Regions from separate parts of the Providencia zhijiangensis genome, predicted to be linked through region 2. Evidence: predicted binding sites of a transcription regulator. Region 2 holds the regulator's gene; each other region holds the start of a gene.
What was found. Region 2 encodes LexA, which represses DNA repair genes until DNA is damaged. Its sites were predicted from a motif close to TNCTGTATGTACATACAGNA; they were not measured.
Positions count from the first base shown of each region.

Region 1 (8,276 bases), 700 kb from region 2:
GTTTACCGCCGCCTCTCGCGATCTGGATAAATTCCTGTGGTTATTAGAAGCCAATATTGAGTAGTGTCGTAAAATAGAGTCAATATATTGACCATGAGACCACTTCGGTGGTCTCAATTATTTATCACCCTACTTCTTTATCGTCCTACTTCTCTGATGTTGGCATTTCAGCTTGTTCAATAGGGAAAATAGGTAACGAATTTAATAAACGTTTACCATAGTTTTTGGTTAATAAACGTTTATCATAAATGATAATTTCACCATAACATTCATGACTACGAATCAAACGCCCTGCTTGCTGGATCAAATTAAATGAAGCGCTAGGTAAACTTTGTACCTCGAATGGATAACGCTTTAAGGACTTCAGCCAGTCCCCTTCAGTAATAATCACAGGGTTTGTCACAGGTGGAAATGCAATCTTGTGAATATGCACCTGGGTTAAAAATTCCCCTTTTAAATCCAACCCTTCCGCAAATGATTGTAAGCCGATTAACGCGCTTTTTTGCCCTTGTTTAATACGTTCACAGTGCGTCTCCACTAAACGGTAGCGTGGCTGATCCCCCTGCACTAAGAGTTGAAGGCGCAAATCCTTCACATGTTCAAGAAACCCGTCCATCGCTCGCTGGCTACTAAATAAGATCAATACCCCACGATGGTCACTTTCGGTAAATTGATGGCGAAAATAAGTTGCCATCTCTTTTAAATGCTCAGCTTCAGTTGCCATGGTTGGCTCATGCTGCATTTTTGGGATCACCAATTTACCCTGCTCAACATGATTAAATGGCGAGGTGAGCGTCACAAAACGGTCATCACTCTTTTCGGATAACCCCGTTAATTCCATAAAACGTGAATAGCTGTTCAAAGAGCGAAGCGTTGCCGATGTCACCACAATATGAGGCACATTTTTCCATAATAAATGTTGTAGCTGCTCACTCACGCGGATCCCTGCGCAATGCATAAAAATCCGGGACTGATTTTTTTCATAACGGCGGCTAAGCCATTTCGAAACAGGTGCACCCGAGCTTTGATCAAGTGAGGCTAAGCGCCACAATTTGGTCATATTTTCAAAATAACCCATAGCTCGGCTTGTCACTAAAATTGAACGGTGTAAACGCACAATATCTTGCTTTGCCGTTTGTTCCGTTAAGTCACTAAGAATCGCCTCTGATAGCCCACGCAATGCATCTGTGAGCTTAAATAGCTCTTGGCAACATTGCTGCATGACCTCGGGCAAGATCCCCATTGGGAACAAATATTCTGACTCTTTGGATGTTTCCGGTAATAGCCCGTTCGCTAACAATGAAAAATCACGGAAACATTCTCGCAATTTTTCGGCGTGTTGCTGTAGCTTATCGGGATTAGTTAACTTAGGTGGCTTTGCAGGGCGGAACTGCGCCACATACTGCCCCACATGGTGAATAAAATTATCCACCTGTGCGGTAAGCTGAACTAGCGTAATTTCCCCCTCCACTTCTAAGGCATCTCTCGCCACATCGGGAACGTGATGCCCTTCATCAAGAACTAACAATAATTTTTTGGGATCCGGCAATACCGATTCTGTTTCCATTGCCGCCATCACTAAAGCGTGGTTAGCAACAACCACATCTGCATCTTCAATTTCACGACGGGCAATAAAAAAGGGACATCGTTGATAAAACTGACAATTACGCCCAAGACAGTTCATCTTATCGGTGCTAACTTTACGCCATAGACTATCGCTAAATGCTTTTTTATGGTGGTCACGCAAGCCATCCCAAGCAAAGCTATGAAAATCATTGCGTAATTGCTGGCATTGCGCTCTCTCTTCGCTGTTGGCAATTTCAGTTTTGTCTTCCACCAACAGCATTAAATCTATTTGTTCCCCTTCCGCAGCGCAGATAGCTTCTAAATTTCGGGGGCACACATAACGCGCTCGCCCAAATGCGCCTGTATATTTTAAGTCAGGGATAATTTTGCTCAGTAATGGCAAATCCTTACTAAATATTTGATCTTGTAGGGCGACGTTGGCGGTACTCACGACCAAGGTTTTGCCTTCTTCGCGCCCAACCGCAATGCCTGGTATCAAATAGGATAAGGTTTTTCCCACCCCTGTGGGTGCTTCAATAACTAAATGACGCCCCTGCGCATCCGACAAATTTTTCGCCACTTCAGCAATCATCTGCCGCTGAGGTGCCCGAGAGACGAACCCCTCGATTTGATTAGATAACCCCTTATACCATTGAGTTATTTGTTCTTTGATTTTATTTGACAGAGACATAGATACGCAGAAGACCAAGTAAAAAGGAGATGATAATCAATCAAAAAAGAGGCTGGAAAGCCCCTATTTCTCTTTTGCGAAACCCTTCGCAAAACTACTGTATTAATTTCCATTATACACAAATTCTGGAAAGCCTTTCGCAAAACACCAAATCGAGCCAAGAAAATACCCCGTAAAACTTGTTTGCTATCACCATCCAGTTATACTTTGGCATCTTCGTGTCAAATCAGGCTAATAAAAATGAAAAAAGTCGTCATCGCACTGTGCGCATTATGCGCATTGAGTTCTATTGGGGGTATTGTGCTTGCTGGGATGAATATTTACACCCGCTCCACGACACCTATAGAGCAAAATCAGGCTCAATCGCCATCGATATTACCTGCACCTAATCAGATCCAGTAATCATCCATTATTAATCAAACGGGACGGTGAGTTATGATGTACAACGATTATTTTGTAACACCAGAGTGGTTAAATTCACACCTTTCAGACAGTAATATTATTGTGCTTGATGTCTCTACGCCACCACCTACCGCCCCTTATGATTGCTACCAAAGCTACCTTGATGAGCATATTCCCCAAGCTCAATTTTTTAATCAAGATGAAGTCGCCGATAAGAGCTGCGACTTACCCCATATGCTCCCTGATGCCACCACATTTAGCCAAGCTGTTGGGGCTATGGGGATTAACAATCAAACCCAAGTCATTATTTACGCACAAAATAACTTATTTTCATCCCCGCGTGCATGGTGGACTTTCCGTACTTTAGGCTGTAAACAGGTTAAAATTTTAGCAGGCGGAATTAACGCCTGGAAAGCAGCGGGTTTCGCAACCCAATCTGGCAAAGTCACCCCACCCGAGGCTCAAACCTTTATTGCAGATAGACAAGATGCTAATGCGCTGAATCAACAGCAAATGTTAGAGGTTGCCACTGAAGGTAAAACCCAAATTATTGATGCGCGCGCAGCTGCCCGTTTTCTGGCTCAAGCCCCTGAACCTCGTCCAGGTTTAAGGATGGGTCATATTCCAGGCAGTAAAAATGTGCCTTGGGATTTATTAGTGGATAATGGAGAATATAAATCTCCTGAACAGTTAAAAGCTATTTTTGCGCAGCAAGGTGTTGATATTACCGCACCTACAGTCACAACCTGTGGCTCTGGCATGACGGCTGCCGTAGTTTTACTGGCATTGGTATTATTAGGTAATCCACATGTGCGCCTCTATGATGGTTCATGGGCGCAATGGGGGCAAGACAACGGGTTACCAATCGAACCTTAATCATTTTTTATTCCCTCATAAATAAACGTTAATTATGAGGGGATTTATTTATTCTATTTAAATATAATATTATAAAAAGTTAATTAAATTAATTAGAATTTCTATTACTCTATTTTTATGGAGCTAATAATTAATGAATACAATATGGGAACTCTGGGTAATAAACCTAGGGACACTGTCTACCTTTGTAGGTACAGCAGCAACTTTATGGGTTCTATTACAAACATCAAGATTAACGATTAAATTTAATCGTAAGGCTTCTATTTATTTTCATAAAGAAAAGCTATCTAAGCTACTTAATGATTATTATAAACACTTATCAGAAGTTCATAATAAAAACACCTTTCATGAAGAAATGCATAGAAGGAAGTTACATAGTAGAATTCAATCATTACACCATTATATTCTATTCATTGACTCTAAAGATAAAAAACTAATATCATCAATAAAACAATATAAAAGAAAAACCACAAAAATAACATCAATAAAAGATCATCATGATTTAGATATTAACCTATGTTTTGATATGTTAGATGAAGTAAATCTTCTACTTAATTATCTTGATAATATCATTGATATTTCAGCTAGAAAAATATGAGGAAAAACTAATGAGTCCAACAGAACGCAAAGTCATATCTAACGTATTTTTAAAAAGCCTAAAGCGCCAAATAGAATGGGAGCAAACAAAAGATATCCATCCAGCCATTAACCAGTCTCCAAATTTTTGCATTCTCGGATGTTATAATACAACGAACTTAGATAACATGGCTTTCTACTTATACTCATATCGTACTATTGATTTTAATCATTACACTGAGACACATAATTCTGTAGTGAAATTTTCTCTTACATTAATTGAAAATAACTGCATCACTTGGAATACATTTCATGATGATAGACTATTAACTCAGCTATTTGAAATTACTGCATTTGATAAATCATCAATACATAAATTCATGGAATCATGTGAAAACTAAAAAATTAAAGCCACTCATTATTTAGCGAACATCATAATAGGTGGCTTTAATAAATATTTGATTGTGCGGTTGAAAGTCGTTTTTCCGCATAGTAGCTATTTGAAAAACACTACTTAATAAACATTCCCGCAAGGAAGAGCACGACAATGGCACCGATCACGGCAACAATAAAACTACCGAAGTTAAAGCCATCCACCTTTCCTTTACCAAAGAATGTGCTGATATATCCCCCGACAACCGCCCCGACGATCCCCAATACGGTCGTCATGATAAAACCCATTTGATAGGTTCCAGGCATTAACCATTTAGCTAAAACACCTGCGATTAAACCAAAGATAATCCAAGCAATAACGCCCATTTGAGGCCTCCAATATCTCTGTTGCTCTAAATTTCCTAGCACGATAACTTTGTTACACGATATAGACTCTTTAATCATTACATACGGTGATGACAGTATTTTGAATTAATCACCACCGTACATTGTAATTAAAGACCTAATCTCAAATTTTGGCAAATTTCATCATGTTAAGGTGATGCGACAGAAAGCTGCTCCACATGCAGTGCAATAATATCGGCGATTTGTTCCGCTGTTTTCAACGCTCTCACTTGAGAAAACAGTTCATCCGCCTGCTGATACTCTTTACGTAAATAACTCAGCCACTGTTTAATACGAGCCGCATGGTAATGCCCTGTATCGCCCAGTTTTTCTAGCTCTGTATATTTAAAGAGGATTTTTCCGACCTGTTCCCAAGGCATCTTCGCGACATTGTGTTTGATCACACGACTCAAATTCGGTGTATTTAAAGCACCTCGACCGATCATAATCGAATCGCACCCAGTGATTTCCATACAGCGTTTAGCACTTTCATAATCCCAGATTTCGCCATTGGCAATCACCGGAATCGACAGTTTCTGGCGAAGCTCACCAATTGCCTGCCAGTTAATACATTCCGCTTTATAGCCATCTTCCTTGGTGCGCCCATGAACCGTCAGTTCGGTTGCTCCGGCTTGCTGTACAGCATCTGCAATTTCATGAGCAAATTGGCTGCTATCCCAACCCAAACGGACTTTCACAGAAACGGGTAAATCTTTCGGTACAGCCGCTCGCATAGCTTTAGCTGCGTGATAAATAAGCTCCGGCTGCTTCAATAACGTCGCACCGCCACCACTGCCATTCACCGTTTTTGATGGACAACCACAATTAAGATCGACGCCCCAAGAGCCTAATTCAATTGCGCGGTTGGCATTTTCAGCCAACCATTCAGGATATTGCCCTAATAGCTGCACTCGCACTAATGTTCCCGATGGCGTTCGGCTACCCTGTTGCAATTCCGGACATAACCGATAAAACGTTTTTGCCGGCAACAAGGTATCGACAACTCGCACAAACTCAGTAATGCACAAGTCGTAGTCGTTCACCTCACTCAATAATCGGCGAACCAGAGAATCGAGTACCCCTTCCATCGGGGCGAGTAGTACACGCATTAGCTATCATTACGCCCTTGTCTAACGCGCTTCTGTGCATTTTTCCACGGTGAACCTGAAGTCGATTCAGATTGACCTTTCTCGGAATTTGCATTTTGGCGACGAGGACGGCTTGGGCCTTTATTACTGTTATGACCTGAATGATTGCTGCGCTCACCGCGGCTATCCTCAGAGCTACGGCGATTATCCGAACCACGACGGTTATCAGACCCACGGCGGCTATCAGAACCACGACGATCATTACGCTGAGAAGGCTTTTGGATCGGCTCAGCTTTGATTGATGGGTCTGGCTCGTAGCCCTCGATCTCCATCTGTGGGATGGATTTCTTCAATAATTTCTCGATATCTTTAAGCAGTTTCGCTTCATCGATACACACTAAAGACACCGCCATACCCGTGGCTTCTGCGCGGCCAGTACGACCAATACGATGAACGTAATCTTCTGCCACATTCGGTAGCTCAAAGTTAACTACGTAAGGCAGTTGTTCGATATCTAAGCCACGAGCCGCGATATCTGTTGCGACTAAAACGCGGATATCCCCTGATTTAAAATCAGCTAAAGCACGGGTACGCGCACCTTGGCTCTTATTGCCATGAATCGCCGCTGCTTTTACGCCATCTTTATTTAAATGCTCAGCTAAGCGGTTAGCGCCATGCTTAGTGCGTGTAAATACTAGCACTTGCTGCCAGTTTTCACGGCCAATCATAAACGACAGCAATTCGGCTTTACGTTTTTTATCCACTAAATGAACATATTGCGTCACTTGCTCAGACGCTGAGTTACGTGGAGCCACTTCAATGGAAACCGGATTGTTCAATAACTTGCTCGCCAACTGTTTGATCTCATCGGAGAACGTCGCTGAGAACAGGAGATTTTGGCGCTTTTTAGGTAATTTCGTGATTACACGGCGAATATCGTGAATAAAGCCCATATCTAACATTCGGTCAGCTTCATCCAAGACGAAAACTTCAACCTGTGATAAATCCACCGCGTTTTGATGTTCCAAGTCCAGTAAACGACCGGGTGTTGCGATCAACACATCCACACCGCCGCGCAATTTCATCATCTGCGGGTTAATACTGACACCACCAAACACAACAAATGAACGAATTCTCAAATGACGGCTATATTCTTTTACATTTTCAGCCACTTGAGCCGCAAGTTCACGGGTCGGGGTTAAAATCAATGCGCGAATAGGGCGACGGTTATTACCGCGTGGATTGTCCACCAGCTTTTGCAAAATAGGTAAAGTAAAACCAGCAGTTTTACCCGTACCTGTTTGAGCGCTGGCTAATAGGTCTTTGCCCGCTAAAACAGCAGGAATAGCTTGTTGTTGAATAGGCGTAGGGCTTTCATAGCCTAATTCATTAATGGCACGCAAGATTTCCTCGTTTAACGCGAGGTCAGAAAAACTAGTCAAATTAATTACTCCGGGCTCCACCGCTTCAATTTACTGGGCAGCTCTAGGGGGGAAGATTCGATATTCAATAGAAGAAAAGCGCAAACTGCCATGCGACACGCAAAAATTCTACCATCATTTGACCGTGATAAATATATTAATTTAGATTGATGAATAAACTAATACAAAATCTGTTTTATATAGTATATATACGTACACAAAACTAAAGATACATCCGTTTTCATCCTGCACAATGAATAAATGCCAACTAAGAGCATGCTAAAAATTATTTAATTCTGAATCAAAAGGAATGTTTATGAACACAAATTCGTCGCCAACATTACGCGGAGAGAGCGCCAAACTCCAACTTCTTCTCGCCGCTGCCGATGTTTATGGAGAACAAGGCATCGACGGGGCTACCACCCGCCAAATTGCCCAAGCCTCAGGGCAAAACATCGCAGCCATTTCTTATTATTTTGGATCTAAAGAAGGTTTATATCTCGCCGTTGCTCAGCAAATTGCTAACAATATCAAAGAGAGTTTCGCTGAGAGTATCACTCAAATAGATAACTTTATTAATCAACCTGCAGAGTTACAAAATTCTGAAGAAGCGCTCGAATTATTCAAAGAAACCATTATTTCGTACAATTTTTTTCAACTTAAAAAAGAAAACTTAAGCTTTTCACGCATTCTAGCTCGCGAACAACTGAACCCAACTGAAGCATACGGATTGATCCACGAACAAGCGTTAGGACCTATTCACTCACGGCTTAATCGCTTAATTTCCATCTATATTGGCGCGGATCCCAATAATCTAGCGACCTTGATCCACACGCATGCCATTTTGGGGGAAACCCTCTCTTTCCGTATTGCGCGAGA
Region 1 is NZ_CP135990.1:1,100,005-1,108,280, reverse strand. It holds gene dps (DNA starvation/stationary phase protection protein Dps) at 1-64, shown strand, start outside; gene dinG (ATP-dependent DNA helicase DinG) at 146-2,257, opposite strand; gene QS795_RS04985 (hypothetical protein) at 2,498-2,659, shown strand; gene sseA (3-mercaptopyruvate sulfurtransferase) at 2,696-3,535, shown strand; gene QS795_RS04975 (hypothetical protein) at 3,669-4,133, shown strand; gene QS795_RS04970 (hypothetical protein) at 4,144-4,512, shown strand; gene QS795_RS04965 (GlsB/YeaQ/YmgE family stress response membrane protein) at 4,622-4,870, opposite strand; gene dusC (tRNA dihydrouridine(16) synthase DusC) at 5,038-5,997, opposite strand; gene rhlE (ATP-dependent RNA helicase RhlE) at 5,997-7,418, opposite strand; gene QS795_RS04950 (CerR family C-terminal domain-containing protein) at 7,708-8,276, shown strand, end outside.
Region 1: dinG (ATP-dependent DNA helicase DinG) is a predicted target of LexA. The motif match lies at 2,353-2,372, and genes of this name have one in related genera.

Region 2 (8,276 bases):
CAAACTTTTGGCATTAGCCAAAGAAACGCAACTGGAAGATGCAATCAAAAGTCTGTTCAGTGGTGAGAAAATCAACCGCACTGAAGACCGTGCTGTGCTGCATACCGCATTACGTAACCGCGACAATACCCCAGTGCTGGTGGATGGCAAAGATGTGATGCCAGAAGTGAACGCAGTGCTGGAAAAAATGCAGCAGTTCAGCGCGCGTATTATTAGTGGCGAGTGGAAAGGGTACACAGGTAAAGCCATTACTGATGTGGTGAACATTGGGATTGGTGGCTCAGATCTGGGACCATTTATGGTAACTGAGGCGCTACGTCCTTATAAAAACCATTTAAATATGCACTTTGTTTCCAACGTTGATGGCACTCAAATTGCAGAAACATTGAAGGATCTCAATCCTGAAACTACGTTATTCCTGATAGCTTCGAAAACCTTCACAACGCAAGAAACCATGACTAATGCGCATTCAGCGCGTGAGTGGTTATTGACGTTTGCCAAAGATGAAAAACATATCGCGAAACATTTTGTAGCGCTCTCAACGAACAGCGAGCAAGTCGCAAAATTTGGTATTGATACCAATAACATGTTCGAATTCTGGGATTGGGTTGGCGGTCGTTACTCTCTGTGGTCAGCGATTGGTTTGTCTATTATTTTATCCATCGGTTATGAGAATTTCGTTCAATTACTGTGCGGTGCTCATGCAATGGATAAGCACTTCACGCAAACGCCTCTAGAAAGCAATATCCCCGTTTTATTAGCGCTGATCGGCATCTGGTACAACAACTTTTTTGGTTCAGAAACTGAAGCGATTCTTCCATACGACCAATACATGCATCGCTTTGCTGCCTATTTCCAACAAGGCAATATGGAATCAAACGGAAAATATATTGACCGTAATGGCAATGCAGTCACTTACCAAACAGGTCCAATTATTTGGGGTGAACCGGGAACTAACGGGCAACATGCGTTTTACCAGTTGATTCACCAAGGGACAAAAATGATCCCATGTGACTTTATTGCGCCGGCAGTGACACACAACCCGCTGGGGGATCACCACGCTAAATTGCTGTCTAACTTCTTCGCACAGACTGAAGCGCTAGCCTTCGGTAAAACCCGCGAAGTGGTGGATGCAGAATTTGCCGCGCAAGGTAAAACCGTTGAAGAGATGGAATATGTAGCACCTTACAAAGTGTTTGAAGGTAACCGCCCAACTAACTCTATTCTGCTTAAAGAGATCACGCCGTATTCATTAGGGGCGCTGATCGCTATGTATGAGCATAAAATCTTCACCCAAGGTGCAATTTTGAATATTTTCACCTTTGACCAATGGGGTGTAGAGTTAGGTAAGCAACTAGCGAGCCGTATTCTGCCTGAATTGGAAAATAGCCAAGCGGTGGCGAGCCATGATAGTTCCACCAACGGGCTGATTAATTGCTATAAAAACTGGCGTTAATGGCGTTTTTTTAAGCGACTAATAGCCTGTGATTGGCAGGCTATTAGTATCCTAATAAAATACGATTTTTAAGCTAACTCATTATAAATCAAATATTTTTCACAAAATTTTTACAATTTGTGTTGAATTAGCGACTTTTTATATAAATTGTTATCTATCTTTAACCTTGCACAATAACAACGTGCTATTCTATCGCCCAATAATTTAGATGAACGATGCTGGTTGTGGCTTTAACGCGCTAGACGTTAACACGCTGGAGTAGCAATCAGGGGATAACCATAATTACTATGGTGGAATTTGATTGAATGCCTGAAACGATTTTTACCTCTCACCCGATAAACTGGTTAGAAGAGGGCGACGAGAGTGTTCCTGAAAGTGTATTGGATTGGTTGCAAGAGCAGGGGTCGATGACCAAGCGGTTTGAGCAGCATAGTCAGAAAGTGACAGTAATACCTTATTTAGAACGCTATATCTCACTGGATATGCTCACCGCCGACGAACAAAAATGCTTACCAATTAGTGAGCGTTATTGGCTACGGGAAGTGATTATGTATGGGGATAATATCCCTTGGTTGATTGGCAGAACGCTGATCCCAGAAGAGACGCTCACCGATAATGACAAACAATTAGTGGATATTGGGCGAGTCCCATTAGGGCGCTACCTCTTTAGTCATGAAAACCTAACCCGAGATTATATTGAAATGGGATCCAGCGCTGACCGCTGGGTACGCCGCTCCTTACTAAGATTGTCCGAAAAACCATTATTATTAACCGAAATATTTTTACCTGAATCACCTGCATATAGATAACTATCTAACATAATTCAAATAACGTTTATGGGTAAAATAGAAGCATAAAGGAGCACGACAACGTGGAGGGAAGTATGGCGCTAAGTAAATGGCATGCATACAGCCGTTTAATGCGTATTGATAGACCTATTGGCTCACTGTTATTACTGTGGCCAACCTATTGGGCGCTGTGGATTGCCGCCCAAGGCACGCCAAGTTTGCATATTCTGATTGTCTTTACGGCAGGTGTATTTTTAATGCGTGCCGCAGGCTGTGTTATCAATGATTTTGCTGATCGTAATTTCGATGGGCACGTAGAAAGAACCAAACATCGACCACTGCCTAGCGGTGATGTCACGGAAAAAGAAGCAAAAATCCTATTTGCTGCGCTGGTGGGGCTCTCTTTCTTATTGGTATTGAGTTTGAATACCATGACTATTTGGTTATCGGTCGCAGGCTTAGCGCTAGCGTGGATCTACCCGTTTGTAAAACGCGTGAGCCATTTACCTCAAGTCGTATTGGGGGCTGCATTTGGCTGGTCAATCCCGATGGGATTCTCAGCCGTTAGTGAGTCCTTACCATTAGTTTGTTGGTTACTGTTTTTAGTGAATATCATCTGGTCAGTGATTTATGACACTCAGTATGCGATGGTTGACCGCAACGATGATTTAAAAATTGGCGTGAAATCGACGGCGATTTTGTTCGGTCAATATGACAAGCTGATTATTGGTTTGCTACAAATTGTCATGGTTGGCTTGCTGGTGGTGATTGGCTCATTAGCTAACTTAGGCATGGTTTATTATGGTTCATTAGTGCTAGCCGCTGCGCTGTTTGTTTATCAACAGCAATTGATGGTGAACCGAGAACGTGCGCCATGTTTCAAAGCGTTTATGAATAATAACTATGTCGGTTTTATTCTGTTTATCGGTATGGTGATTAGCTATTTTTAACCATTAAAACGGGATAAGAAAAAGGGTAATGCATCTGCATTACCCTTTTTTGTTGGTGCATATCATTGACTTGCGAGATTACTCTTGCGGAGCTTCTGAGTCTGCATCAGCACTTTCCGGCGTATTTTTCGGTGCCGGTTTTGGTGCAGAAAGTTCTTCAGTTTGGCTAACGCTCTCAATGGTTAGACGGATTTCCGGTGACATCAAGCGTGCAAGCACAGCGTACAAGTTCTTCGCATTCGTCGAGAAAATATCGTTCTCGTTATTATCGATGTAGCCTTCTTCTTTGAGTGTGTCGACCAGTGTTGAGAACACGGCTTTATCAAAGAATTCAGGGGCGTTAATACCGTGAAGAACGGACAGACGCTGTGCGAGCATACGACTCTCTTTTTCCAACGTATTGCGGCTGACTTCTGGGCTTGCATTGAGCAATGACAGCGTGATGGCGTAGCGTTGCAGTGTCTCACGAACACCTGCGGCCAGTAGCTGCAAAGGACGGATACGGCGAGGATTTAACACCACCATATTCTCATCTTTCACACAGATCAGTTGTTGGCTGTTCAGCTCATTAATCAATGTATCCACCGTTTCCGTGAGCGCGTTTGCGTCATAGCGCATAAACAGCTCAGCTTTCAGGAATGGATAAATCAGCGCAACTTGCTGGTGGATTGCGTCACGGCTAATTCGCTCATGGTGCAGCACAATGCTGGCGATAAGCGAAGGCAGAACCAGTAAGTGATGAATATTGTTACGGTAATAGGTCATTAAGACGGCATTTTCGCGTGGCAGAATAATAATATCCCCCATGCTGTCTTTTTCGACTTCAAACTTATTCATCTGCAAAGCGTGTTCAAGCAGCTCTTCAGCCGTTTTGTTCGGCGTGGTTGCATCGGCAGTGTAAGGCACATTGCGCAATAGCTGCAGATAGCACTCGATTTGTTCAAGCAGCTGTTCACGGGTGAGTGAGCGCTGACGTGAAGCCAACAGTGCCGTTGAACATAAGTTAATCGCGTTGGCGGCTGCCGCATTATTGATATTCACCATAATGTTATCGGCTAAGCTGCTGACGGTTGGGTTCAACCAGCTTGGTCGTTGTGGCTCAATCGGGTCGATAGATTCACGCCAATTTGGTACGCGGTTATTTAAGTATTGGGTCAGTGAAATTGGTTGCCCAAAGTTCACATAGCCTTGGCCTAAATTACGCAGTTTGCGCAGACCACGCACCATGGAGAAGAAGCCTTCTTTCTCTTTCTCAGCACCACGCAGCTCTTTTGCGTAAGTTCCCACTTCCATCACATGCTCGTAACCAATATAGATAGGGACGATGGTGATAGGGCGGGAGTCTCCGCGTAGCATCGCTTGTAAGGTCATCGACAAGGTACCGGTTTTCGGTTCCAGTAAGCGACCTGTACGCGAACGACCGCCTTCCACAAAGTATTCAATGGAATAGCCGCGAGCAAATAGCTCACTGAGGTATTCGCGGAATACAGTGGAATAGAGCTTATTACCTTTGAACGTACGGCGAATAAAGAATGCGCCTAAACGACGGAAAATCGGACCGGCTGGCCAAAAGTTCAGGTTAATACCCGCCGCAATGTGTGGTGGCACCAGACCTTGGTGATAAAGCACATAAGAAAGCAGCAGGTAGTCCATATGGCTACGGTGAGAGGGCACATACACAATTTCGTGGCCATCTTGCGCCAGCTGGCGAACGCGCTCAGCATGTTGAACGTTGATCCCTTGGTATAAGCGGTTCCATGTCCAGCCTAGTACGCGGTCAGTCAGTCGCACTGCTTCATAAGAGAAGTTGGCGGCAATCTCTTCCATCATCGCCACGGCATTTTGTTGGGCTTTTTGTAATGGGATTTTTTTACTGCGAGCTTCGTCTTCAACGGCTTTTTCAATGGCTTTAGAGGATAGCAGCTTATTAAACAGCTCATAGCGTGCTGGTAATCTAGGCCCTACAGCCGCCAAACGCTGACGAGAGTAATGAATACGTGCTACGCGAGCGAGTTTATTGGCAATGATGGTATCAGTGCCATGCTCTTGTGCCATCTGGCCAAGAGAAATGCTTGGAGAAAAACGCACAAAGCTATCGCGCCCTAACCACAGGACTGCAAAGAATTTTTGCACACCGTTTAAGAGTTTCAGCGGGGCAGGCTTATGCCCTTCGCGACCCGGCGCACGTCCAAACATGACGGATGCAGGTAGCATTTGAATATCAAGATTTGGGTTGTTTTTATGCAAATCCAGATACGCATGGAATATTTTTACTGACTCTTTACGTGGATCTGGGGAGTAGTAACGGAACACGCGCGGGCCATCATCAATAAACACATAGGCTGGGAGCTTGGTGCCATTGATGTCGTTATCCACGAGTGGATCAGGTAAACCAATCGCTAAGCATTGTTGGCGAAGCGTGAGCAGGTCGGACTTTGAGTGATATGGCAAGACATACAGCGTTGGCTTGTTTGGGTCAAGCTGCAACTCTGTTATCGGGTCCGTTGGGATTAGTTTACTTTTTACCAATAATTTCAGTGGTAAATTCAACGTGTTGTAATATATTTTACGCCATAGTGACATAAATGATTATAGCCTCTTGTTAGTAATGCTGCGCAATCATATCAGAAAGCAATGTTTAGATCTGTTATCGATAATTCACTTTGACTGCAAAAGTTGATTATTGTTTAGAAATTAAGGAAAAAATATGGCAAGTCAAACTAAGGGACTCACTCGGGTCATCAAAGCGGCTGGATACTCCCTTAAAGGTTTAAAAGCAGCATGGGTAAATGAAGCTGCATTTCGTCAAGAAGCGGTTGCTGCTATCATTGCGATAATTATAGCTTTTTACTTGGATATTAGCCAAATTGACAGAATTTTGTTGATTGGATCAGTGGTTTTAGTCGCTATTGTTGAGTTAATTAACAGTGCGATTGAGGCGGTTGTTGACCGTATTGGCAGTGAATACCATGAATTATCTGGACGAGCGAAAGATATCGGCTCCGCAGCCGTGTTCGTCACGATAGGATTGGCTCTGTTTATCTGGGGAACCGTTTTATGGGCGCGTTATTTTGCGGTTTAGTTGGCTAAAAACAGTAAAAGCGATAAAAAGCCAGAAATTCATCAACAAATGCAGATTTTGGCTAATTTAACAGTTCCCAATACCCATTTACCTGTATATACTCACAGTCTGACTGTATAAACAAACAGGGGAACGGGATGAAAGCACTGACAGCTCGACAACAGCAAGTTTACGATCTGGTGCGTGACCACATTTCGCAAACGGGCATGCCACCAACACGCGCTGAGATAGCAGCAAGTTTGGGTTTTCGTTCGCCTAATGCGGCAGAAGAACATTTAAAAGCCTTAGCTCGTAAAGGGGTAATTGAAATTGTTTCTGGAGCTTCCAGAGGCATTCGTCTGTTGTTAGAAGAAGAATCCGAAGATTTAGGGCTTCCTCTGATTGGACGTGTTGCTGCCGGCGAACCATTGCTTGCACAAGAGCATATTGAAAGCCATTATCAAGTCGACCCAGAGTTATTTAAACCACACGCGGACTTTTTATTACGTGTAAATGGTATGTCGATGAAAGATATCGGTATTATGGATGGTGATCTACTTGCGGTACATAAAACGCAGAATGTCCATAATGGGCAAATTGTTGTGGCGCGTATCGAAGATGAAGTCACGGTTAAACGCTTTAAGCAACAAGGTAATCGCGTTGAACTTATTGCTGAAAACGCTGATTTTGCACCAATCGTGGTTGATTTACGCGAACAGAATTTTACTATCGAAGGTCTGGCTGTTGGGGTTATCCGTAACAGTGATTGGCATTGATGATGAGTGATTGAGTCTGGCAGCAGACTCAATATCTCTTTTCCGAATAGTCTTTCTTTATATAGTTATTTTCACTTTTTACTTCTTTATATAGACCTTCTTTATATAGCCATTTTCATGTTGCTATATAGATCCCTTTCTTTTACTTCCTGTATATCTCTTCTTCTATATCACTTCTTTTTTGAACTGACTGTATTGTGATGGTCATGTTCACAGTGTTCATGATCTTGGCAATTGGAAACCTCAAAACATTTTTGGCATAAACCATGGTTTTCTACCACTGTATGCCTGAGATGAAAATGATTTTCTTCGGCTAGAGTACTAATCGCTTTTTCGATGGTTGTGCAGTCACTTTCAGTCACATTGCCACAATTATCACAAATTAACATCACTGAAATATGACTTGGATTATCGACATGGTGACAAACCACATAGCTGTTTGTGGATTCAATTTTATGAATAAACCCTTGTTCCATGAGGAACTCTAAACCACGGTAAACGGTAGGAGGTTTAGCCTGAGGCTCTATTTCACGCAGTAAATCTAGCAAATCATAAGCACTGATCGCACCGTGTTGTTGCGCAATTAACCGCAGAACAGTCTCTCTTTGTGGGGTCAAACGCACGCCTCGAGACTGACAAATACGTTCGGCCGTCGTAAGCAGCATGTCTTCACTGATTGTTTTCATCTTGTTTGGCCCCACCTGGATAGCTTCAAGTTTTTATTACTGTTTAGTTTACCATAACTTCCATTTCTGTTGTGTTTGAAATGATGGTGATGAAATAAACAGTTTTTTACTAAATTGAATACGCAATTTTAACTTTAATAAAGTCAACGTTAATAAAGAATGAATATCTTATTTAAAATGTGGCTTTTTTGATTTTAAATAAATCATTAATTGCTGCATTTTAGTTAATCATTGAGTGTTAATTTTAACCAAATAAAAACAATTATTGAAATTCATTGTTACTATTTGACGTTGATTTTAATTAAGACTTATCTTACCCCTTGTTTTTTATGTAGCGATTACCGGTGAAAAAAAGACAATCAATAGATTTTAAATCTAATAAATTTGCATCTTTACGGTTTATTAAGTTGTATATAAATATAAATACAGGTTTTTATATTTATAGATTTTTTGCAATATTTAGACATTTTTATAAATGCAAAATGAAGCCTTCATATAAATCTTTCTAAGTAATTCATCATTTCTTCAGGTTTAAGTACTCATTCAGTGAATGAAACTT
Region 2 is NZ_CP135990.1:398,521-406,796, forward strand. It holds gene pgi (glucose-6-phosphate isomerase) at 1-1,456, shown strand, start outside; gene ubiC (chorismate lyase) at 1,762-2,265, shown strand; gene ubiA (4-hydroxybenzoate octaprenyltransferase) at 2,340-3,194, shown strand; gene plsB (glycerol-3-phosphate 1-O-acyltransferase PlsB) at 3,273-5,777, opposite strand; gene QS795_RS01800 (diacylglycerol kinase) at 5,902-6,276, shown strand; gene lexA (transcriptional repressor LexA) at 6,414-7,031, shown strand; gene zur (zinc uptake transcriptional repressor Zur) at 7,202-7,717, opposite strand.

Region 3 (8,276 bases), 130 kb from region 2:
CTGAAATTAAAATTTCACCGCCACCGCTACCGCCTTCAGGGCCTAAGTCGACAATCCAGTCTGCCGTTTTGATAACATCCAAGTTATGCTCGATGACAACGATGGTATTGCCTTGGTCACGTAGCTGATGCAAGACCACAAGCAGTTGTTGGATATCGGCAAAATGCAATCCGGTGGTTGGTTCATCTAAGATATAGATAGTTTGTCCGGTGCCGCGTTTAGACAACTCGCGAGCTAATTTCACGCGCTGGGCTTCACCACCTGACAAGGTTGTCGCAGATTGACCTAAGCGAATATAAGACAGACCCACATCCATCAGCGTTTGCAGCTTACGCGCTAGCGCAGGCACGGCATCAAAGAACTCACGGGATTCTTCGATGGTCATATCCAACACTTCATGGATGCTTTTGCCTTTGTATTTGATCTCTAAGGTTTCGCGGTTATAGCGCTTGCCTTTACATTGGTCACACGGCACATAGACATCGGGTAGGAAGTGCATTTCGACTTTAATCACCCCATCCCCTTGGCAGGCTTCACAACGACCGCCTTTCACGTTAAAACTGAAACGCCCTGGGTTATAGCCACGAGTCCGTGACTCTGGTACACCTGCGAACAGCTCACGAATTGGTGTAAAGATACCCGTGTAAGTGGCTGGGTTCGAACGTGGAGTACGTCCAATAGGGCTTTGGTCGATATCGATCACTTTATCGAAATGCTCTAAACCTTCGACATTGGTATACGGCGCTGGGTTAATCACTGTAGCGCCATTTAATTGACGCTGAGCGATTGGGAATAACGTATCGTTGATAAGCGTCGATTTACCGGAACCAGAAACCCCGGTAATACACGTAAATAAACCAACAGGAATATTCAGGGTAACATTCTTCAGGTTGTTGCCTGTTGCGCCAGAGACAGTCAGTACTTTGTCTTTATTAAACGGAACACGCGTTTGTGGAATATCAATCTTGCGCTCGCCACTTAAGAACTTACCGGTTAACGATTCAGGGTTAGCAACAATATCTTCCAATGTGCCTTGCGCTACAATTTGCCCACCGTGAACACCGGCTCCTGGGCCAATATCAATCACATGGTCGGCTGCGCGGATCGCATCTTCATCATGCTCAACCACAATGACGGTGTTCCCCAAATTACGTAAGTGAATCAAGGTTTCCAGTAATCGGTCATTATCGCGCTGATGGAGCCCTATAGACGGTTCATCCAACACATACATTACCCCAACCAGACCCGCTCCAATTTGGCTTGCTAGGCGGATACGCTGCGCCTCACCACCGGATAAGGTTTCTGCGGAGCGTGAAAGACTTAGGTAATTCAGCCCCACATTCACTAAAAATTTCAGGCGGTCGCTGATCTCTTTCAGGATTTTTTCGGCAATCTTGGCTCGTTGTCCGCTGAGTTTTAAGTTTTGGAAAAATTCCATCGCATGACCGATGCTGTAATCTGCAATTTCAGGCAGCGTGGTATTTTCCACAAATACAAAACGGGCTTCTTTACGCAGACGGGTTCCTGCGCAAGTCACGCAAGGGCGGTTGCTAATGTATTTTGCTAACTCTTCGCGCACCGCGGTGGATTCCGTTTCTTTATAACGGCGTTCCATATTGTTAAGCACACCTTCGAACGGATGGTGGCGTACGGTAATATCTCCGCGATCATTACGGTATTTGAATTCAATAGTTTCTTTGCCAGAACCATACAAAATGACTTTTTGAATGGCAGGGCTGAGTGAGTCATAAGGGGCTTCAACATCAAACTTATAGTGTTCGCCCAATGACATTAACATCTGAAAATAATAGAAATTACGACGATCCCAGCCGCGGATAGCTCCGCCTGCAAGGGAAATTTCGGGATTTTGAATCACGCGCTCAGGGTCAAAAAACTGCTGAACTCCTAAGCCGTCGCAGCTTGGGCAGGCCCCTGCTGGGTTGTTGAATGAGAACAGGCGAGGTTCTAATTCCATCATGCTATAGCCACAAACGGGGCATGCAAAGTTAGCGGAGAACACTAATTCTTCAGCTTTCGGATCATCCATATCTGCAACAACAGCGGTGCCGCCAGACAGTTCCAGTGCAGTTTCAAAGGATTCAGCAAGACGCTGGGCGATATCGTCGCGTACTTTGAAGCGGTCAACCACCACTTCAATGGTATGTTTTTTCTGTAATTCGAGTTTTGGTGGATCGGATAAATCACAAACTTCACCATCAATACGGGCGCGAATATACCCTTGGCTCGCTAAGTTATCGAGTAACTTAACGTGCTCACCTTTACGCTCTTTCACGACCGGAGCCAGCAGCATCATACGGCGATCGGTCGGCTGTGCGAGGACGTTATCCACCATCTGGCTAACGGTTTGTGCCGCAAGCGGAATATCATGATCAGGGCAGCGAGGCTCACCCACACGGGCAAACAATAGGCGCAGGTAATCATGGATTTCGGTAATGGTCCCGACCGTTGAACGCGGGTTATGGGAAGTGGATTTCTGTTCAATGGAAATAGCTGGCGACAGCCCTTCGATATGGTCAACATCCGGTTTTTCCATTAAAGAAAGGAATTGACGAGCATACGCGGATAGTGATTCAACATAACGACGCTGACCTTCAGCATAGAGGGTATCAAAGGCGAGGGAGGATTTCCCTGAACCAGATAGCCCTGTAATAACTATCAGCTTGTCTCGGGGGATGATGAGATTGATATTTTTTAGGTTATGCGTGCGTGCGCCGCGGACTTCGATATTCTCCATTTACCACTTCCCGAATGAATTGATAGTGAACAAAAATGAACTTGGTCGTCTTAATTAATGAGCCAGTACTAATAAACGATTTAGTATTGCACAAAATTTGCTGAATGGATATACAGTATATGTGCTCTTTCTATATCATTTCATAGGGGGCTGATGGCAACTTATCTGTGACGCCAATAATTAGCGTCTATACTAAAAAACAGTAATGCAGATTTCACTTAAATTTGGAAAGCGCTTCGCAACTTCTCATCAGCAATCTCAATTTATGGTGCAATACAGATAGGTCGTGGTAAACTTCACGGTCAGTCCAGAGATTAAAAATTCAATGCATCAGGAGTAATAAATGGCCACCAGAGGCGTAAATAAAGTAATTCTTATCGGTAACTTAGGACAAGATCCAGAAATCCGTTATATGCCTAACGGCGGAGCTGTCGCTAACCTGACTCTGGCAACTTCTGAAAGTTGGCGTGACAAGCAAACCGGTGAAATGCGTGAAAAAACCGAATGGCACCGTGTTGTGATTTTCGGCAAATTAGCCGAAGTTGCTGGTGAATATCTGAAAAAAGGTTCACAAGTTTATATCGAAGGTTCACTGCAAACCCGTAAATGGCAAGACCAAAGCGGTCAAGATCGCTACACCACCGAAGTTGTGGTAAATATCGGCGGTTCAATGCAGATGCTTGGTGGTCGTGGCGGCGATGCCCCATCACAAGGTCAAAGTGGCGGACAAGGCGGTTGGGGTCAACCACAACAGCCACAACAAGCAGCACAACAATTCAGTGGCGGCGGCGCAGCACCAGCGCGTTCACCAGCTCCACAAACCAATGAACCACCAATGGATTTTGATGACGATATCCCATTCTAATTTCTACATTAGAAAATCAAAATCATCGATTAAAGCCCTTAGTATTAAGGGCTTTAATTTTTTATAAGCAATTTCAATTCAAATTATCACAACTCAACAACATTCTGTGATATGCCTCTCATTTGAAATCCACAACCAAGAAAAACGAAAAAAAGGGTTGTGAAGGTTAGGATTTTATGGTTTCTTAAATGCAGCAAACACAAAAATGAAAAATCAGACAGACTTTAGCTAAACAGGAAATTCATTAATTATGGATTTTTGCTAAATCAGACAGAATTAAATGACAGGAAACTCTCGTGAAAATGACCGCTAACCGTTCAAACCTACTACTTACCGCGCCACTAGCCGCGGTAGTCGTGCGTGTGGTGGTGGTCGTGGGCTTAGCGCCGTAACGGGAACAAATCACGCGATTTAGAAACCCCGCCGGCGCAAACCGAGCGGGGTTTTTTTATGACCTAAAACTCGGATCCGCAGGCTAGTGAAGGAATAAAAAATTATGAGCGAGTCGGGCACAACATCACCACAAAAAAACTGTTTTACAGGTGCAGAATTAATCGTCCATTTATTGGAAAAACATGGTATTACCATCGTTTCTGGTATCCCGGGCGGGGCAGCATTGCCATTCTATGATGCACTGGGACAGAGCAAAAAAATTCGCCACATACTGGCGCGTCACGAGCAAGGTGCGGGTTTTATTGCACAGGGAATTGCGCGTAGCACAGGCAAAGCGGCGGTATGTATTTCCTCAAGCGGTCCCGGTGCCACTAATTTAGTGACTGCCATTGCGGATGCGAAACTGGATTCAATTCCACTGGTATGTATTACTGCGCAGGTGCCATCTTCGATGATTGGTACCGATGCGTTTCAGGAAGTGGATACTTACGGTATTTCAATTCCGATTACGAAACACAACTATTTGGTGCGCAGCATTGAGGACTTACCGCGTGTTATCTGCGAAGCATTCCGTATCGCTGAATCTGGGCGTCCGGGGCCTGTTTGGATTGATATTCCAAAAGATGTTCAGACTGCAACCATTGAATTAGATGCGCTGCCAGAGGTTTTACCGAAAGATAAAGCCCCAAGTTTCGATATGGAAAAAGTGATCCAAGCGGCGGAAATGATCAACCGCGCGAAGCGTCCAGTACTTTATTTCGGGGGCGGGGTGATTAGCTCAGATTCAACCACGACGGCTATCGCTTTTGCCGAAAAAGCCTCTTTACCAACGACAATGACCTTGATGGCATTGGGTACCATTCCGATGCGTCATCCGCTGTATTTGGGCATGTTGGGTATGCATGCGGCACGTAGCACGAACATGATCATGGAAGAGTCTGATTTGCTGATTGTTATTGGTGCTCGCTTTGATGACCGCGCCATTGGTAAAGCGGAAAAATTCTGCCCGAATGCCAAAATCATTCACGTTGATATTGATAAAGCAGAAATCAGTAAAATCAAACGTCCAGACATTGCTATCCATGCGGATGCAGGGCAAATCTTAGAATTACTGTTACCGTTAGTTGAGCGCAATGATCGTCAAGAGTGGGTTCAGCAAGTTAATGATCTGAAAAATAATTACCCGCTGAACTTAGCGAATGTGGATGATCCATTAGATCACTACGGTTTGGTATTAGCCACCGCACGTGCTGCAGGGGAAGAGGCGATTGTTACAACGGACGTTGGACAACATCAAATGTGGGCGGCGCAAGCTTATCCATTGTCACGTCCTCGCCAGTGGTTAACATCCGGTGGTTTGGGCACCATGGGCTTTGGTTTACCGGCAGCGATTGGCGCTGCATTGGCTCACCCCGATAAAACCATCGTTTGTTTTTCAGGTGATGGCAGCTTAATGATGAATATTCAGGAACTGGCAACAGCGGCGGAGCATCAATTAAACATTAAAATCATTTTAATGAACAACCAAGCGCTTGGCATGGTGCATCAGCAGCAAGATTTATTTTTTGAGAATCGTATCTTTGCTGCGGCTTATCCTTATCAGACCGACTTTATTAAAATTGCCTCTGGGTTTGGTTTCCAAACGTGTGATTTAAATAATGAAGCTGACCCTGAAATGGCGCTGGAAGCGATTATGAACACTAAAGGACCTTGCTTAATTCATGCCTTGATTGATGTAAATCAGAAGGTATATCCAATGGTTCCTCCTGGTGCCGCTAATATTGATATGATCGGAGCGTAATTATGGTATTTGAACATCACCCAATCGCCTTAGAATTAATTGTTCGCAACCATCCGGGCGTCATGTCACATATTTGCGGGCTATTTGCGCGTCGAGCATTTAACGTGGACGGCATCCTATGTATGCCAATTAAAGATAGGGACGAAAGCCGCATTTGGTTATTAGTTCAGAAAGATGAGCGTTTATCGCAGATGGTTAACCAAGTTGAAAAACTAGAAGACGTCCGTGAAGTTCGCTTTAGCGATGACCTGCGCGTGTTTGAAACCATGCAGGATTACTTGCAGTAATTCTGAATAAATAAGGTCGGCTTACAAGGAGCGTAGGCTGACGAATTACACGCCATCACTTAAATGTGAATAGGTCATCACGACGGTGGCATGCACATCCCCCTCAATGCATAAGTAAGCATGAGGAAAGTCTCCGCTGAACGCGTAAAAATCCCCAGCCTCAAGAACGACATTTTGTTCATTTTCTAAGCGTAGCATTAGGGAGCCCGCGTGTACCATAATGTGTTCATGGGTACCGACCATATGCGCGGGGCTATTAATAATGGCGCCTCTTTTCATACTAAGTTGCCAAATTTCAGAGACGTTACCCATACTGATGCGGAATTTAAATTGCTCTAAATAATCGCCTTCGAGTGGCGTGGCCTTCACCAAATAGGGATAAGATTCATTTTGACGTGTAAATAAATCGCTGAGCGGAAAACGCAGAGCTGCCGCAATGGACTCCAAAGTATCGATGCGTGGATTTGAATCCCCTGATTCCAACTTAGAGAGGGCGGCTTTAGAGATCCCTGATAAATGAGAAAGCTCACTCAAAGAAAGGTTTCTCGCCTGACGTAGCAGACGCACTTTCTGGCCAATTTTTATATTTATTTTATTTTCCATGACACTGTCTTCCACAATATTATTTTTATAAATTCTCATTTCTGCTGCCAATTCTAACATCTTAAATATGAAATGTCAGAAACCCGATATTATGAAAATAATATTTTGCCGAATGAGAATAAATGGAAAAATAATCTAAAAAATTATTTTTTAAATACACAGTTATAAAAATAAGATTTATTGTTCTTTCAGTGTGTTATTTTGTTGAATAAATTCATGATATAATTTAATTTGTATTATTCTAATGACTGAATATGTTACAGCGTTTTATTTCAAATAAATAATATCTTTTCGGAGTTTATATCTGACAATTAATCCTAATTGAGCAGATTAATACAAAAATGAGCCCTGCTAATTCGAGTTTTCAACATTTTCGACGTTCTGCTTCTTTTGCTATTTTTACGATTACAACCAGCATCGCCGTTATCGGCATTGTGATTGGTCTCAGCATCCCTATGGTGGCGCTGCGACTGAATAATTTTGGTGTGGGTGAGCTGTACATTGGCATTATCTCTGCGGCTCCGGCTTTGGGGATGTTTTTAATTGCCCCAGTGGTACAGCGCATTGTGAAGTGGTGTGGAAAGCGTAAAGCGATGTTAATCGCGACGGTGATCTCCGCTATTAGCTTACTGCCACTATTGAGTTCCCTACCTTTATGGCTGCTTTTTCCTTTACGGTTGATTACGGGACTTGCGAGCGGGGTGATGATTTGTTTGGGGGAAACATGGATCAACGAATTATCCCCTGAAAACAAGCGAGGGCGTATATTGGCGATTTACACGACGGTATTTACCGTTAGCCAATTATTAGGTCCGTCATTTATTGCCTATTATGGTGTGGAAGATAAATCGCCGCTGTTTATTTGTACCTTGATTCACTTAATTTCTGTGGCTTTATTTCTACTTATGGATCAAAAAGTGGGAGATAGGCTCGCAGAAACGGCGTCAGAATCTAACTTTTCAATTGTGCAGTTCGTGAAAGTTGCTCCTGGAATTTGTGCCGGAATTCTATTTTTTGCTTTTTTCGATGGCACTATCCTGTCAATGTTCCCAATTTACGGGATGGGTATGGGGCATACCGAGGCGGTTGCGGCGATGATGATCAGCGCAATTTTGGCGGGAGATGCGATTATGCAAATGCCATTTGGTTGGTTAGCTGACCATATGAATCGCGAAAAACTGTACCGAATTTGCGGCGTGGTGACGTTAGGGGCAAGTATGTTGCTACCGTTCTTAATTACGCACACTTACTTTATTTGGATTTTACTGTTTGTGTTGGGGGCGACGGCTGGGGCCATTTACACTATCGCTTTAGTACAGATTGGCCAATACTTCAGAGGGAATGAGCTGATTATAGCCAACGCCGCAGCGGCAATGTTATGGGGAATTGGTAACCTTTCTGGTCCATTGTTGGCTGGCGCTGCAACGGCGATTTCGCCATCAGGTCTGCCGATATTATTGATTGGAATAGCGGGACTATTTTTATGGTTTACCCGTGAAAAATATGGCGCTCAAGCCATTGAGCAACAAGCTCAGTAACATTTTTTATCCTCAATATATAAAAAAATCCCCG
Region 3 is NZ_CP135990.1:526,547-534,822, forward strand. It holds gene uvrA (excinuclease ABC subunit UvrA) at 1-2,755, opposite strand, end outside; gene QS795_RS02305 (single-stranded DNA-binding protein) at 3,099-3,620, shown strand; gene ivbL (ilvB operon leader peptide IvbL) at 3,923-4,012, shown strand; gene ilvB (acetolactate synthase large subunit) at 4,117-5,814, shown strand; gene ilvN (acetolactate synthase small subunit) at 5,817-6,101, shown strand; gene QS795_RS02325 (helix-turn-helix domain-containing protein) at 6,147-6,704, opposite strand; gene QS795_RS02330 (MFS transporter) at 7,046-8,242, shown strand.
Region 3: uvrA (excinuclease ABC subunit UvrA) is a predicted target of LexA. The motif match lies at 2,854-2,873, and genes of this name have one in related genera.